DNA from 3 places in the Gracilibacillus sp. JCM 18860 genome. Region 3 is predicted to be linked to each of the others. Evidence: riboswitches for the same ligand, from Rfam matches in the RefSeq annotation. Region 3 holds a riboswitch; each other region holds the start of a gene.
The links. Region 3 has a riboswitch for S-adenosylmethionine ahead of ACZ5R4_RS20610 (PLP-dependent aspartate aminotransferase family protein). Riboswitches for the same ligand answer to the same signal wherever they lie in the genome.
Positions count from the first base shown of each region.

Region 1: it holds a riboswitch for S-adenosylmethionine, as region 3 does, so the genes downstream of both, ACZ5R4_RS11805 (OsmC family protein) here and ACZ5R4_RS20610 (PLP-dependent aspartate aminotransferase family protein) in region 3, are expected to answer to the same signal.
Region 2: it holds a riboswitch for S-adenosylmethionine, as region 3 does, so the genes downstream of both, ACZ5R4_RS05840 (inorganic phosphate transporter) here and ACZ5R4_RS20610 (PLP-dependent aspartate aminotransferase family protein) in region 3, are expected to answer to the same signal.

Region 1 is NZ_AP043868.1:2,333,345-2,339,089, forward strand. It holds gene ACZ5R4_RS11795 (SLC45 family MFS transporter) at 1-143, opposite strand, end outside; gene ACZ5R4_RS11800 (hypothetical protein) at 344-532, opposite strand; SAM riboswitch class I at 561-667, shown strand; gene ACZ5R4_RS11805 (OsmC family protein) at 754-1,194, shown strand; gene ACZ5R4_RS11810 (sodium-dependent transporter) at 1,214-2,554, opposite strand; gene ACZ5R4_RS11815 (hypothetical protein) at 2,631-2,867, opposite strand; gene ACZ5R4_RS11820 (sigma-70 family RNA polymerase sigma factor) at 2,864-3,373, opposite strand; gene ACZ5R4_RS11825 (hypothetical protein) at 3,360-3,731, opposite strand; gene ACZ5R4_RS11830 (MOSC domain-containing protein) at 3,793-4,506, opposite strand; gene ACZ5R4_RS11835 (endo-1,4-beta-xylanase) at 4,675-5,745, shown strand, end outside.
Region 2 is NZ_AP043868.1:1,110,660-1,116,404, forward strand. It holds gene ACZ5R4_RS05840 (inorganic phosphate transporter) at 1-1,002, opposite strand, end outside; SAM riboswitch class I at 1,242-1,342, opposite strand; SAM riboswitch class I at 1,573-1,672, shown strand; gene ACZ5R4_RS05845 (methionine biosynthesis PLP-dependent protein) at 1,756-2,862, shown strand; gene ACZ5R4_RS05850 (aminotransferase class I/II-fold pyridoxal phosphate-dependent enzyme) at 2,855-4,027, shown strand; gene ACZ5R4_RS05855 (sulfite exporter TauE/SafE family protein) at 4,403-5,149, opposite strand; gene ACZ5R4_RS05860 (AEC family transporter) at 5,281-5,745, opposite strand, start outside.
Region 3 is NZ_AP043868.1:4,249,623-4,255,367, reverse strand. It holds gene ACZ5R4_RS20610 (PLP-dependent aspartate aminotransferase family protein) at 1-1,741, opposite strand, end outside; SAM riboswitch class I at 1,844-1,950, opposite strand; SAM riboswitch class I at 2,024-2,137, opposite strand; gene ACZ5R4_RS20605 (SDR family NAD(P)-dependent oxidoreductase) at 2,307-2,501, shown strand; gene ACZ5R4_RS20600 (N-acetylmuramoyl-L-alanine amidase) at 2,515-3,633, opposite strand; gene ACZ5R4_RS20595 (DUF7010 family protein) at 3,890-4,474, opposite strand; gene ACZ5R4_RS20590 (hypothetical protein) at 4,478-5,104, opposite strand; tRNA gene ACZ5R4_RS20585 (tRNA-Arg) at 5,370-5,442, opposite strand; gene clpP (ATP-dependent Clp endopeptidase proteolytic subunit ClpP) at 5,705-5,745, shown strand, end outside.

The DNA of each region.
Region 1 (5,745 bases), 1.9 Mb from region 3:
CCCATGTTGGCACTTTGCAAGGAGAATGCCATTTGTACTCCTAAAAAACCAAAACTAATCAACCATATCGTACTGATTGGTAGATTCGGTAATTGTTGTTTTACATTGCTTTCTTCTTCTGTCTTAATTTCTTCTGCTAACATAATATCCTCCTTAAACCTAAACCTCTCATTTATCCGCTTTCAAAATGCAATCGATTGCACATAAGCTTTCATTTGTTCTAAATGGTTTTTTGTTACGATATTTAAATACTATTACTTTTTTAATCGAGCAATTCATATTATATCTGAAATTATTTTATAGCGCAATCGATTGCATTAATGTTCCGAATATCTCTTTTTTTCTATAAATCTATTTTGATTAGCATATGAGGGGCTGTTTGCAATATATCTTGGTGAACGCTCCTCTTCCTAGCTAGATTGCCAAGATATATCTTTTTATCTTGACTATCTCTCCTCTCCATAGCGAGATGAGCAAAATATATTTTTTCGACAACCTGTTCTTCACTAAGTTGATGTTTTTCTTTTTTCATGATATAGTCTATGAAACTATATGGATATTTCTCATCCAGAGAGGGGGAGGGACTGACCCTATGATCTCTCGGCAACCAACTTTTATTCAAAGTATGGTGCCAACTTCAGACGTATTTTAATACGAAAGATGAGAAGGAAAGCAATTATACTATCGGTAATCAGCCCTTCTCCCCTTTTTAGAGAAGGGCTTTTTCACATCTTACTTTAGGAGGAAACAAGCATGGCTATTCACACATTTAAAGCAACAGCAACATTAAAGGAAAAGGTTTTAGTAGAAACGGAATCCCGAGGACATAAGGTGATGGTTGACGAACCTGCATCCCTTGGTGGCACTGATACTGCAATGAACCCAGTAGAATTATTACTTTCTGCATTAGGATCCTGCCAATCGATTGTGGCACGTACGTATGCTGAAAAATTTGATATTGATCTAAAGAATTTCCGTGTTGAATTAGAAGGGGATATTGATCTGGACGGATTTTTCGATAAGGGGGATGTGCGCCCAGGATATTCGGAAATAAGCTCAACCTTTTACATTGATACTGATGCTCCAAAAGAAAAAGTAGAGGAATTTGTCACATTTTTAGAGGAGCATTGTCCAGTAGGTGATACGATTCAAAACCTTGTTAATCTTTCCTCTACCACTGTCATAAAAAAATAACCATCTCTCCTTGAGATGGTTATAACTTCCATATCCCGATCAAATTCACATACACTACGAGAATCGTGACCGGTACAATCCAAGTCATGACAACTCTCCAGATTTGATACCAGCCATTGGATAGGTTGTTAGACATCTTAAACTGCTCTTCCACCAGCGCTTTATCCATTCGATGAATGATAAACATCGCAATAAGTAAGCTTCCGAGTGGTAGCAAAATATTACTCACTAAATAATCTGTTGCATCAAATACTGTTTTATTAAAGACCATGAAATCCTTTAGAATACTGGAGGACAGGGCTGCTGGAATACCCGCAATGAACATAACAAGTCCTGAAATCCAGGTCACTTTCTTTCTCGATCTTTTTCCATTTTCCGTGAAGGCAGATACGATAATTTCTAATAAACTAAAGGAGGACGTTAAAGTCGCAAATAAAAATAATAATAAGAATAGACAGAAGAATACTTCCCCGAAAGGAATTTGAGCAAATACTGTCGGCAAAATAATAAACAATAAGCCCGGCCCTTCTGTAGGCTCAATTCCAAAGGCAAACACTGCCGGGAAAATAGCTAATCCCGCTAATAAGGAGACGAAAATATTCATCACGACAACAGAGGAAGCAGATGCCGGGATACTCACTTCTTTTCCTAAATAAGAGCTATAGGTAACCATACAAGAAAAACCCACTGCTAGAGCAAAAAAGGATTGACCAAGCGCATAGAGAATTCCCTCTCCTGTTAGGCTAGAAAAATCTGGATTTAGAATAAAAGAGATCCCTTCCGCAGCCCCTTCTAGAGTGAGGGAACGAACGACAAGGATAATAAAAAATAAAAACAATAATGGCATCATATATTTATTCGCTTTTTCAATCCCATTCTTTATTCCAAAAGAAATGACAGCAACATTAATGAGTAAAAACAGCGCTAACCCTGTTAACGTAATGACGGGCGAGGAGGTGACAGCGCCAAATAATTGCTCATAATTCGCTCCATCCTTAATTACTTGACCAACAACAGACTGAGCACTATAAATCAAGACCCAACCACCTACCACACTATAAAAGGAAAGCAATAGAAAGCAGCCTAATACACCTAGCTGACCGATCATTTTCCAATGGCTATTTGGCGCTAAGGTTCTATAAGCCGTGATCGCTTCTTTTTTCGCGCCACGCCCAATTACAAATTCTGATATTAGCATCGATAATCCAATCACAAGGGTGAAGACAATGAATAATAGGAAAAATGCTGCTCCTCCATTTAGTCCTGCCTGATATGGAAACTTCCAAATGGCACCTAGTCCAATCGCAGCACCAGCGGAAGCCATAATAAACCCAATTTTGGATGACCATTGTTCACGCATCGCAAACACTCCTTTTCATATAAAGACTATTATAAACTTTATATGGTCTTAAGGGAAGTGTAGGATTGTTCCTTGATTAGATTAAAAACATCGTAGGTAGAAGTAGGATGAATATCGCAAACAATGGATATAAACCAAGCTTGATCGTAGACTTCTCATGTATGGAAAGGAACTCCAAAGGACTCTTCACAGGCTTACAGATCCAGTCTGCTAGCTGATCTAGCTTGTTTTTTTTCAGTGGTATTTGAGGGATTTCTACATGAAACTCCTCTAACCTTTCTTTGAGCTCTTCTGGTATTTCTTTTTTATTCATGCCGTTCCCTCCAATAGCTCTTTTAATCTTTTCAACGAAGCATGTAATCTTGATTTGACGGTCCCAATAGGTATTTCTAGTATTTTCGCAATTTCTTTTTGACTTAAATCATGATAATAGGTTAATAAAATGATTGCACGCTGATGCTCAGGTAATTGTTTGATAGCTTCTTGGATCGTAAGTTTATCAATAGACGACATGCTTTCATGTTGGGCTTCTTGCTGGTATAAAAATGGCAAAAGCTTCTTCCAGCGTTGCCTCTTATTCAACCGATTAATCATCAATTGATAGGCCATGCGAAATAAATAGGTCTTGATCGAGGATTTTCTCGCATCAAATTGATGTTGATATTTATGAAAACGCAAAAAGGTATCCTGGACGATATCAATACTTAGCTGCTCCTCCTGACAGTAACGGTAGATAAAAAGATAGATAGGGGTTTTGTAAGAAACGAACAATTCCTCAAGGCTGTATTGTTCTTCTTGCTCCGCCTTATTCAAATTCATCTGGCCACCGTTTTTTTATTCCCTTAAGTACATAAACAATTCTAGAGATAAGCCAAATAATGGTGAGTAAAGAAAATATAGCGGTCTGATGAAGAAAAAATTGCACCCAAGGGCTTTCAATATTATCTCCGCGAAGTAAAACAATACATAAACCAATCAGGCAGAGATACGTATATCCTGCAACTACAATATTAATATTATCCCATCTCGTCCATTGAAAATAAATATCTGTTTTCTTAAAATCAATTTTGCCTTGTGAATCCTTGACCACCTTTTTGTTTAACGTAGCGATAAATATTGCGAAAACATTTCCTAAGATCACCACAACAACTGTACTGATTAACCAACCTAATGTCATATTGTCCTTCCTTTCCTTCTTTTACTTACTTATACAAGTAAGTAGATAGAAAGGTTCACTTCTAATTTTTATTTGGACCAAATACACGTTTATCACTAGAGGATGTCTTCTTTCCTTTCAACCTTTTCGACAGGGTCTCTTTCCAGCTTTCCGCTAAGAATGGACAGGAAGCTAGTTCCTCTACGAGAGCTAAATCATCTTTTTTACGATACATCACTTCATTACATTGAGCAATCGTCCATTTAGGGTAAGGTCGCTCTAGCAAAATTAATTCCTGTTCTGCTTGAACATAGCCTTCTTCCAATACGCGAAAATACCACCCTGTTCTACCTGTCTCCTGTATCTGCAGAGCAAAATCCATGATGCGATATCGTCTTGCAGGCTTCCAGCACGGCCTTCTCGGTTGAGCCACTTGGATAACTGCCTCACCAAATCGGTAGGTGTCTCCTATACAAACACGCTGTTCATCTAAAGATTCTACCGCTAAATTTTCCCCCATTGCACCTATTCCAATCTTTTCTATCCCTTGTTCTTTGCGCCAATAGTCATAATGATGGGTTGAATAGGCAAAAATTGCTTTTTCCAGACCACCATGATTTTTCGTATCTGCTACCTCATCACCTGCTAGTCCCGTTTTGCTAAGCCACTTCCTCCCTTCTACACTTTGCTTAAAAATAGCACTCTCCCATTCACGATCCATTTTGTCTTTAGCTTCTGGACTTCCTAATTTTTTCACTTTGCCTGTTAATAATTTTCGAATAATTGGTGGGTTCATTTCATCTCTCCTCTGACAGAATTATGTAAGGTAATATCTATTCTATGGAAATTTCTAAAATTTTTAAAGAAGCTTCTTTAATTTTTCTGGTTATCTGTTAAAAATCAAAACGATATAATAAGAGTTGTGGTTCTTATGTAAGCGTTTAAAAAGAAGGGAGATTGCTTAATGAGTAAGAATTTTAAGAAAATGACATCATTACTGCTTATATCTTTATTAGTTTTACCAGCTGGATGGATGCCCTCTACTATCCATGCACAGGAAAAGGAAGATATCCCTGTCCTTCTTTATCATCGGATCGTGGAGAATCCGACAATTGAATGGACAGATACTAGTTTGGAAAAATTTAAAGAAACCATGGCATATTTGCATCAGAATGGCTATAATACGTTATCGTCAGAGCAATATGTTCGTATCATGAATGGGGAGGAAAAAGCTCCAGAAAAACCAATCTTGTTAACCTTTGATGATGCTACTCCTGATTTCGTAACAAACGCACTACCTATTTTGAAGCAATATAACATGCAGGCCGTGCTATTTGTTGTTAGTGATTGGATTGATGGAGATTATAGCATGTCAAAGGATCAGTTAGAAAGTCTTGTAAATGAAGAAAGCATCAGTCTAGAAAACCATTCGAAAACACATGATCAAGAGAACGTTTGGCATCAAGAGATTGCCATAGAGCAAGCATCAGCTGAAATTGCTGCAGCTAATCAATATTTGAAATCTATCACTAACAAAGATCCTGTACTTATGGCGTATCCATATGGTACTTACAACGGGGAAGCAGAAGCAGCTAATAAAGAAAATGGTATAAAATATGCCTTTAAAGTAGGTTATCCAGATGGCAGTCCTTATGCAATGGGTCGACATTATGTCTTAATGGATACAACGCTCGAGGAAATCGCGCAATGGATTGGTGGTCCAGCTCCAGAAGAAAAACCAGAGGAGCAAGAGCCTCCTGTCCAACAATTTTCGACCATCGATTATGAGGACCAATCAATGGAAGGAATCGAGGGTAGATCTGGTACAGAAGTTCTGGCTGTAACCGATGAAGCTAATCACACAGAAGGCGGTTCCTTTGCACTAAAAGTAGAAGAAAGAACAGAGACATGGCACGGTCCCGCATTGCGAGTCGATCCATATATAGATACGGGAGAGGAATACAACATTTCTGTGTGGGTGAAGCTGCTCTCAGAAGAAAGCACTGAGTTACAGCTTTCCACACAGGTTGGGCAA
Region 2 (5,745 bases), 1.2 Mb from region 3:
TAACACGATTGTAATAAGTATCGTTAAGAATAATAAGATTACAGTATAGTAAGAATGACGAATAATGATTTCGGTTAAACTATAGGAAATCACTAATGAAATGATTGGTGAAGAAATCCAAACCTTTGCAATACGATGGATGATTTTTTCCTTCCAAACATTTTGCCAGCTTTTCGTAGCACTGATTCCAACAATTGCCGTCGTCGTTACCTGGGTCATTGGGATAGGAACTCCTAAAAAGGAGGCAGCAATAACTAATATCCCTGTTGTGCTTGAAACAACAATTCCGTTTGCCAGTGATAGATTTGTGATCTTTTTGGCATTGGTATCTAACACTTTTCCCCCAAATAAGATGCTACCAAGCGCTACCACTAACGCTAAGACAGGTAAACCAATCTCCATTGTTACTAAATTTGCTCCCACCAATGGTCCTAACGCATTCGCCACATTATTCATACCAGCGGCTATTGCCTCAAAAATACCTGTTATAATTAACAGTCCTGCTAATATTTTACTAGAAAATGAGACCTTTATCTTGTCTCGGTATTTCATTCTTACTTTTTCAAGCGTATATGTCACAAAAAAAGCTAAAATTGGGATAAGAAGCCATAAACCGACGATTTCTAATATAGAAACGGCATATATTTGCTGAAAAGACAAACCAATTCCGACAATAGCACCAACGGTTACCTCACTAGTAGAAAGTGGAATACCAATATAATTCGTAACAAATAAAGTACACGCAGAAACGGCCAGTATAATTGTAGCGATGCGAACATCCATGATTTCCTCTGGAATAATTCCCTTTCCTAGTGTATGAGTAACATGCTTTCCTCCCCAAAGAGCACCAACTATGGCTCCTGAACCAGCTAGAAATAATGCCACTTTTTTATGTTTTATTACCTTACTTCCATATACGACTCCCATACTAGCGGCAGAGCCACTAGCGCCGATATTAAAAGCAAATAAACATGCGGCAAAAAAAGCTAAAATGACTAACATTTTTCATCCTACTTCCTCTATTTTTATCTTCTTAGAAATGAAACCTGCATTTTTATTTCAAGTGAATCTCCGGGCGTGAATGCTTTTCTCTCCATATCAACATAATGCTTCATCAAAATGTCGTATAGGGTTGCCGCTAATTTTCTTACCCTCGCGTCCAGATTTATTAGCGAGATCCTATTTTCTTTCAAAAAAACAAAAAACTTCTACTTGGTCTAAAAGTAGAAGTTAAATACTTCTTCTTATCTGCCAAGGTTGTCTTGCTGGAATTAGCACAGTGCCTCAAATGCCTGTTGCTGAGATTTCATCGGGCCAGTCCCTCCATCTCTCTGGATAAGAAAGCATATAATGTTTTAAGTTATTAAATGATTTGTATTGAATATAATGGTAAATACAATTAATGTCAATAGGTCAATTCCTTGGATTGCTACTGCAATCCACTAAAAATCCTTTATAACCAATGGTTTTACTAGGTTTAATTTTTTTAAATTTTTTCTTGTATTTTTTTACTGGTGATTGTATGATATATTGTATAGTATTTCCAAAACTTTTTAACAACTAAATATTTTAAGCTTATCAAGAGAGGTTTAGGGACTGGCCCGATGATGCCTCAGCAACCAGCATTTTATGCATGGTGCTAAATCCAGAAGGTAATTACCGAAGATAAGAAGTATGTATAAATGTGGGGACTTTCTTCTTATCGGGAGAAAGTCCCTTTTCGTTTTATAGCATATCGTAGGAGGAATGATCGAAATGAAGCATATCGAAACATCATTAGCTCAAATTGGGAATAAATCTGATCCAAAGACAGGTGCCGTCGAGCCACCTATTTATTTATCGACAGCCTACCAGCATGAAACAATTGGCAATTCTACCGGTTTTGATTATACGCGAACGCGTAATCCAACCAGAGATATTGTAGAAAGGGCCATAAGCGACCTTGAAAAAGGCACTAAGGGATTTGCTTGTTCATCCGGTATGGCTGCGATTCAATTAGTGCTTGCCATATTTGAAAAAGGAGATCAAATCATCGTGACAGAGGATGTTTATGGTGGAACATACCGATTATTTAGTCACTATAGTGAAGCATATGCGGTCGATTTTCTCTATGTGAAACCAGAAGAAATTGCAGAACAAATCACATCGAAAACAAAGGCAATATTTATTGAGACGCCAACAAATCCACTGTTAATCGAGTTAGATATTCATAAAGTTGCCCAGATCGCTAAAGAACACCAGCTGCTTTTAATCGTAGATAACACCTTTTTCACACCATATCTCCAAAAGCCACTTACACTAGGAGCAGATATTGTCGTCCATTCTGCAACGAAATATTTAGGTGGACATAATGATGTTCTTGCTGGACTAGTTGCTGTGAAGGATCAACCGTTAGCAGAAAAACTAACCCATCTACACAATGCCATAGGAGCTGTATTGTCACCATTTGATTGTATGTTACTTATTCGAGGCATGAAAACGTTAAGTCTTCGCCTTGAGAAGCAACAGGAAAATGCTAGAGCACTTGAACAGTTTTTCAAGGAGCACCCTTTAGTAACAGACATTCTGTATCCCGGTAAAGGTGCAATGGTTAGTTTCCGGATTAAGGAGAAACAAATGGTTGGCCCCTTCTTATCCCATTTAAAAGTCATTTCTTTTGCGGAAAGCTTAGGTGGGGTGGAGAGCTTTATCACTTATCCAACAACACAAACGCATGCAGATATCCCTTTAGAAGAACGTGAAAAACGTGGTATTTGTGAAAGGCTGTTACGTTTCTCTGTCGGTATTGAGCATATAGAAGATTTAAAAGAAGATCTAGATCAAGCTCTACTAAAGAGCAAGGAGGAATTACTTCATGTCTAACCAATTTGATACAAAGCTTATTCATGCAGGGCTACAACAAGGATTTAACGAAAAGGTGACAGGTGCCGTAAATCCTCCGATTTATTTATCATCTACTTATCATCAGAAAGAAATAAATGAATTCGGACCATTCGATTATAGCCGCTCAGGTAACCCAACCAGAGAAATTTTAGAAAAGACGATTGCGCAGTTAGAGAATGGATACGCAGGCTATGCCTTTTCTTCAGGCATGGCAGCCATCTCCTCAGCTTTTTTATTATTGGAAGCGGGAGATCATGTCGTTGTGACAAAAGACGTTTATGGAGGTACCTATCGATTTATCAGTCAGCTATTGACCAGCTTCTCGATTAGCCATACTTTTGTTGACATGACAAACATCGCAGAAATTGAAAAAGCTATTCAAAGTAATACAAAGGTTATTTATATGGAAACACCAGCAAATCCCTTATTGCAAATCACTGACATTAAGAAAGTGGTGGAGTTAGCTAAAGCCAATGATTGCTATACTTATTTAGACAATACATTTATGACACCATTGTATCAAAATCCACTAGATCTTGGTGTAGACATTGTGCTCCATAGTGCGACTAAATTCTTATCTGGTCATAGTGACGTAGTAGCTGGATTAGCTGTGGCAAAAACAGAAGAGTTAGCTGCAAAATTAAAATTTATTCAGAATACAATTGGATCCATTCTAAGTGCACAGGATTCCTATACCTTAATTCAAGGAATGAAAACTTTGGAGACTCGACTAACCAAATCAAGCCAATCTGCACTTGAAATTGCTAAATTTTTGGATGAACATCATGCGATTGAAAAAGTGTATTATCCAGGTCTTACGGATCATCCTGGTTTTAACGTTCATCATTCCCAAGCCAAAAGTGGTGGAGCAGTCCTATCCTTTTTATTATCAGAAAATGTTGACATAGAGGGATTCGTTAGAAAGCTCGAAATACCAGTCTTTGCCGTAAGCTTAGGGGCTGTGGAATCTATTCTTTCTCATCCTGCTACCATGTCTCATGCAGCAATGCCTCCACATGAACGAAAAGAAAGAGGGATCGAGGATCGCTTGTTCCGTTTATCTGTAGGTATAGAGAATGTCGATGATTTGATCAAGGATCTTAATCAATCTTTCCAACAAAGCAAATTAAGCCTTCCATTATAGAGGAGAAGAGAAAAGGACTGGGGGCTTGATTTCCTAAATGCATCGCTTCGATAAACTGTAATTTGGCTTCTTGCCTCAATTGAAGTGCGGTTAAAAAGACTATAAACGGCAACTTGGCCCAGTGCTTCCGTTGAAATGCAGTTTATAAAGCGAATAAACGGCAAATTTGGCTGTTGCTTCGCTTAAAATGCCGTTTATAAAGTGAATAAACGGCAAATTTGCCTAGTGCTTCCGTTGAAATGCCGTTTATAGATCGGATCAACCGCAAATTTGGCTGTTGCTTCGCTTGAAATGCCGTTTATAAAGTGAATAAACCGCAACTTGGTCTGGTGTTTAAGTTGAAATACAGTTTATAAAGCGTCCTTTCTATATCTATTAACCTATTAATAAACGAATGGCACCAATACCCGCAAAGACTAGTACGAGGATCTGAAATAAACGCTGAGGCATTAGTTGTAAAACCTTTACTCCAATAACTGCTCCTATTAAAATCATTGGAATTAACCATAGGTTAAACATGATAGATTCCATATTAATCATACCAAGGCTAATATAAAAAGGAACCTTTATCATATTAACAAATAAAAAGAACCATGCCCCTGTCCCAACAAATTCCTTCTTTGGTAGTCCTTTTACTAAAAAGTAAATCGCCATCACACCACCAGCTGCATTTCCAATCATGGTCGCAAATCCAGCTAATGCTCCCATCATCATGGTGAAAATTTTTGCTTCTGGAAGCATCTGATTAAATTTCTCTCCTAATCGTTCTCTACTTATATGGAGTATGATTAATGCTAAAACTAGAATGCCAATCATTGGCTTTAATTGATCACTTGTTACATAGCTCAATACATAATACCCTATTAAAACCCCTACAAGAACGGATGGAACTAGAGAGAACAAATACTTCCAGACCACATTTTTTCGATAATATGTAACGGCAAATAGATCGCCAACAATTAATAATGGTAGTAGTATTCCAACAGATTCTTTTGCAGGGAATAGTATCATAAAGAGCGTGACTACAAGGATCCCCATACTCGATACTCCTGCTTTGGAAAAACCAATTAGCATTGCAGCTATAACTAGAACAATCCATTCAAAAACCGATAAGTCAAACATATTCATCCCCCCACTTCTACTTAGACGCTATTATCCAGGTTGTAAACGTTATCCATTTTATCATAATGAAACGATCTTTTTCCATAGATTTTGAATTTCAACTGTATTAGTATAAGAATATACTTAAAACCTTACATAATTAGATTAACCATTCCCCAAATTAATACAAAGCTAATGATCATGGTCAGATTAGAGGCTGTACCTACAAGCCGTTGGTTATAGCCAAATATAATGGAATATGGGACGACAGATACAGCGGTTGGTAAAATAAAGCCTATAAGCAATGTAAAACGAAACATTTCATCAACGGGAAGAAGGTAATAACATAATAACCCTGTAATAATCCCAATTCCATATCTTACAGCTAAAAACTTCAATATTAGTTTTCCATATCCTTTCGCAAACGTAAAATTCAAATACAATCCTAATAATAGTAAGGACAATGGCATGTTCGCCATCGAAATAATACTCGATACATCCACGACAAAGCTTGGCAGTTGAATCTTCATGATACTTAGTAAGCACATGATAAGATAGGTCATTAATGGAATGGATTGAAACAGCTTATAGATAATCGTTCTTGTTTCAAGCATATT
Region 3 (5,745 bases):
ACGTACATCTATTGTGTACAACCTGTAACCCTGCTTCTCTTGCCACTTCTTCTGCTTTTGGTGAAACAACACCTTCCTGTAGCCAGAATACTTTTGGTTTAACTTCCACCGCTTCTTTTGCTACTTCTACCGCAGCATCAGGGCTACGGAAAACTTGTACAATGTCAATAGGAACAGGAACACTTTTTAAATCTGGGTATGCTTTTTCTCCTAAAATCTCTGTTTCCCTTGGATTAACTGGAATAATTTTATATCCAAGACGTTGCATTTTTCTTGCTAGACGGTAGCTCGGTCTTGCTTCCTTCCCACTCAGACCAACAATAGCCAATGTTTTTTGGCGAGTCACCTCTTCCCCATTCTCGATTACCCGCTCATATGGAGAATTTAATGCCCATTTAATTACCCCTTCATCATTTACGACGATTTGTTTTGCTTCATCTGCACCGATTCCTGTTGCTTTGGCAAGTGCTTGATCAAGATCATTTTGAATATCACGAATTGATTCGATTCCTACAGATAAACGAACAAGCTCTTCTGTTACTCCTGTTTCCTCTAATTGCTCTTTACTTAACTGTTGATGAGTAGTAGAAGCTGGATGAATAATTAATGACCTAGCATCTCCAACATTGGCTACATGGGACCATAGAGAAACATTATTGATTAGATCTCTACCTGCATCTCGTCCACCTTTAATCCCAAAGACAATGATTGAGCCAAAGCCATTGTTCAAAATACGCTTCGCTAGTGCGTGTGATGGATGGCTTTCCAATCCTGGATATCGAATCCATTCCACCGCTTCGTGTTCTTCTAGATATTCTGCTAATTCCTGAGCATTTCGATTATGTCTTTCCACTCTTAAATGAAGTGTTTCTAATCCTTGTAGTAACTGGAAGGCATTAAATGGGCTAAGTGCCGCACCGAAGTCTCTCAATAACTGGACACGCACTTTTGTGATAAATGCTAATGTTCCAAAGTCTATTGCATAACGAATTCCATTGTAGCTCGGATCTGGTTCAGTAAATTGAGGATATTTTTCTGAATTCCAGTTAAAACGACCTCCATCAACTATAATTCCGCCAATCGATGTACCGTGACCACCTATCCATTTTGTCGCAGAATGAACCACAATATCAGCACCTAATGTGATTGGTTTACAACCATAAGGTGTGGCAAATGTATTATCAACGATCAATGGTACACCTGCCTCATGAGCAATCTCTGAAACTTTTTCTACATCCAATACTTGAAGGCCTGGATTTCCGATAATCTCGCCATAAACTGCTTTCGTATTTTCATTGATGGCTTGACGGAAATTCTCAGGATCGGTTGGGTCTACAAATTTTACGTTGATTCCGTATCTTGGTAATGTTACAGCAAACAGATTATAGGTTCCGCCATACAAGTTCACACCTGCAACAATTTCGTCTCCCGCACTTGCTAGATTTAAGATCGATAGGGTGATGGCTGACATCCCCGAAGCTGTTGCAACTGCTGCAACGCCATCTTCTAAAAGGGCTAATCTTTTCTCAAAAACATCGACAGTTGGATTACCAATTCTTGAATAGATGTTTCCTGGTTCATCAAGTGCAAATAGTCTCTCTGCATGTTCTGTGTCATGGAAAACGAACGAAGTAGATTGATAGATAGGCACTGCTCTTGAACCTGTTGTTGGATCAGGCGCCTGACCACCGTGTAAATTTAAGGTCTCCGCATCATACGTTGAATTTTTAAAAGCTGTCATGTTAGTTTCCTCCTTGAATATTCCATTCATTTAATTAATATAAGTATAAAGAAAAGCCTTCTTCGACAAGAAGAAGGCTTTGGTTATCTACCAGCTGTCTCCCTCTTATCTATCAGGAATGTTTCCTGCAGGATTTAGCACCTTTTAAGCTGAAGCTTAATGGTTGCTGGGCGTCATCGGGCCAGTCCCTCTGCCTCTCTTGATAAGAGCTATTTAATTTTTATCGGATCAAAAAATCCTCTCTACATGGAGATAGAGAGGATTCAGTCTGAATAATTCGCTCTCTTATCTCTCCAAGCATGATCACTTAGTGGAATTGGCACCTTTATTAAGCCTTTGTGCTTAATGGTTGCCGAGGTTTCATAGGGCCAGTCCCTCCACCTCTCTTGATAAGATTTAATGTCAAATATTGTAATTCCGAGTGGATTACTTATATTTAATTTAGTTATTACATACTTTAGCATGGTAGACCACCACTGTCAACAAGTATTTATAAATTATTGAATATTTTTCTTTTAAGAGTATTCATGATTTATATCGACATGAAATAGCTTTTTTTTAATCCATTCATTTATGTTTTCAAAAAAATAGTCATCCTAGAAGGAGGTTTTATTATGACCAACTACAAAAAAAAGTTGCCATCGTAACAGGAGGTGAAAGTGGTATCGGACGAGAAACATGCTTGCAATTAGCCAAGAAAGGTGCACGCATTGCCGTTATTAATATTTCCGATGATAGAGAAACGCCTGCATCCATTTGATGCAGCCACTTCTCTATTTAAAATAAGCTAAAAGACCTTTGGTGATCCCTTCTGCTAAGTTATCTTGATAGTCCCTTGTTCGGATTGTGAGTAAGTCATGAGGATTCGTAATAAATCCCATTTCTAATAGGAGTGCTTTATTTTGATTGTTTCTTAGTACATAGAAATTACTACTTCGAACCCCTCGATCTCTCATTGTGACATGTTGAGATAAAGAGGACTGCATTTCATAGGCAAGCTCTTTACTATCTGGGCCAAAATAGTGTGTGCTAATTCCATTAGCAGAAACTATTGGACTTGCATTAAAATGTAGACTTATAAAAGCATGAGTCTGATAAGCATGACTTATTCTCAAGCGGGTGGCATGATCTACATAGCTATCATTACTTCTCGTTAATAATACCGTTGCACCTGCTTGACGGAGCTCACTTGCTATCTCAGAAAGCACCTCCATAATGACATCCTTTTCAAAGATACCCCCAAGTCCTATGGCTCCAGGATCCATGCCACCATGCCCTGGATCGAGCACAATATTAAAGCCATTTAAGTTCTGCTCATTGCTTACCGTAGTTGTAGTAGCTGTTTGTTCCACAGATTGCTCTGTATCTGACGTAGCCTGGGCTGATGGTTCTTCAGGTATGTATGTGGTACTTTGATGATTCGTCAACCAGCCCGCAATCCATCCAATTTTACCATTCTTTAAATCTACTTTTATCCATTGATCTTCAGTATCAACGACCGAAAAAGACTCTCCAATTGTTGTAAAACCGATAATAGGATAATTTGTACCTGGTCCTGAACGAATCCGAACACCAGTGGCAGTAATAGAAACATCGTTTAAACTATCATTAGTAGCTGCTCGCTCTTGCTCTTCCACCATTAAAAATTGTGAAGCTATCCAAGCCTCTTTCCCATTATAAAAGGTTTTATACCAGCCATATGCCTCATCAAACACTTGTACTTGATCTCCAGCTTGTAATTTACCAAGAATTTGTCCATTTAAAGATGGCTCTGAGCGCACATGTAAATCTGTTGCTCCCACATGATATGTTTTCCCCTCTGCCTCTATAATCAAAGGGAAAACAAAGAAAAACGATAAAAATAAGATGATGGCTGTACTCTTTTTTATCAAAACAATATCACTTCCTTTTTCAGGATTTACTCGATAGTTTCTGATACCCAGAAGTGACCAATACTAAACCTATTTTTTATCGATTTTTGTAGAAATATGATGATTAGTCATAATTACTGAATAGTCTCCATGAATAAAGATCATTTATTTATACATAAAAAAGCCCCACTACATCGATTAAACGATTTTAGTGAAGCTCTTTTATAAGATAATGCACCCGGAGGGGGCTTAAATTGTTGTACTAATGGAATAAACGTTATGAATTCAATTTTTTCCTGTAATCAATATAAAGAAGTATAGTTAAAATAAGCAAAAATATGATCATAGAAAACGGTATTAACCACAACTCATTCTGATTTAAATTCCATCCAATTAAGATAATAGCAAATGATACAATTGGAGCCATTATAAAATAAGGCTTTGAAAGGTAAAACCATCCATAAGGGAAAAAATGTGCTGCTGTAATGATGGAAAAAAAGATAATAGCTTCTTCTGGGCTTTTACCTATCGCCCAAAAAAGAATTGGAAAATATACGAGCTGAGCAATGTTCAAGAATACTCCTAACTTACCTAAGGGATTACCTTCAAATTTCCAATCTGCTTTCAAGAGATTGGAAAGACCCATCGATAAAGGAAACATTAATCCCGTTGAGAATAACATATAAATATTTTTTAGTTCTAGTGTGATTGGTTGTAAAAATATTATGGTAATAATTAACCAAATGATTACAGCTGACAACAAAAAGGAAACACCATTTTTCCCACTAATCGATAATCTTTTACGGAGATCATTAATTTGCAAACTAATTTCCCCTTCTTTTTTAAAATTTTCATCATTCATAAGCTACTCCATTGTTTGCATATCTTCTGGGTAATGAATGGTGTCAAATACCTCATCTGATTTAGAATCTTTAACATTGATCGTGACATCATAGTCATCTGGAGATGCTCCATCATAAAGTTGATACATCATTCCTGTTATTCCAATTCCCAGCACAGCAAAACCGTCCATACTATTTTCATACCCTTCTCTATCAACACTTAAATGAAACTCTGAAAAATCTTCATTGGATGTAATGTCTTGAATTGACGGGAAGTCACCACTTGTCTTAATCTCCTCCATGGATTGATCTAATTGTTTTTTTATTTCATTCATCATTTCCTTGTGTTTGGATTTTGACATTTTATAAGTCAAGCTTCCGTCTTCATTCTCTGTTACTTTTAACCCTTCCTCTTCAGCTTTCGCTATCGATTCATCGGTAGATTCTATCATAGAGGAAGGTATGGTAACTTCCACACTTAATAAGTTTTTATCTACTTCAACCGCTTCTTTATCGTCATTCTGATTTGGTTCTGAATCTTTAGTATCTGTATCTATAGCTTCTTTTCCTTCTTCTTCATTTTTCTCGACTTCGAATCCACAAGCAGTTAAAAATATAATACAGAATAAAAAAACTAATAATTTCTTCATGCTCATTTCCTTCCTATGTATATTTAATAGGATTTTATCACTATTTGTAGGATATTACTATGGAAAAAGCGTCTGTAACTAAAAACTTTGATAATGTCATCATTATTTTGTTCGTTGTTTATTCGATTTCATTCAATTATTTTTCGACTTTCTTTGGAACAAAAAACCCCTCCTCCGGCTAACTACTTAGGTAGACGGAAGAGAGGTGCTTTTATTACCTATATGCAATTCAATGAGCTTATTGACATCATATACAAGGATATTACGCGCCCGGAGGGATTCGAACCCCCGACACATGGTACCGGAAACCATTGCTCTATCCCCTGAGCTACGGGCGCATGAAAAAATACGACAAGATTAATTATAGCGAAAGATATAATTAATTTCAACGAAATCTATATTTTTCTTTTGCAACAATTGAATTGATTGTTTAAATTATGTTATTTTCGGGTAGGATGAACATAGATTATAATAGACGAAAAGATCATCCATCCAAGAAGGTCAAAAGTCAATCAAATCTTTTGACCTTTTTTGACCATTAAGTTATGATGTTAATAGTTAAATAATAAAATGATGAAGCAATAAAGGAGGAGTTTTCTTATGAATTTAATCCCTACAGTTATTGAACAAACTAATCGTGG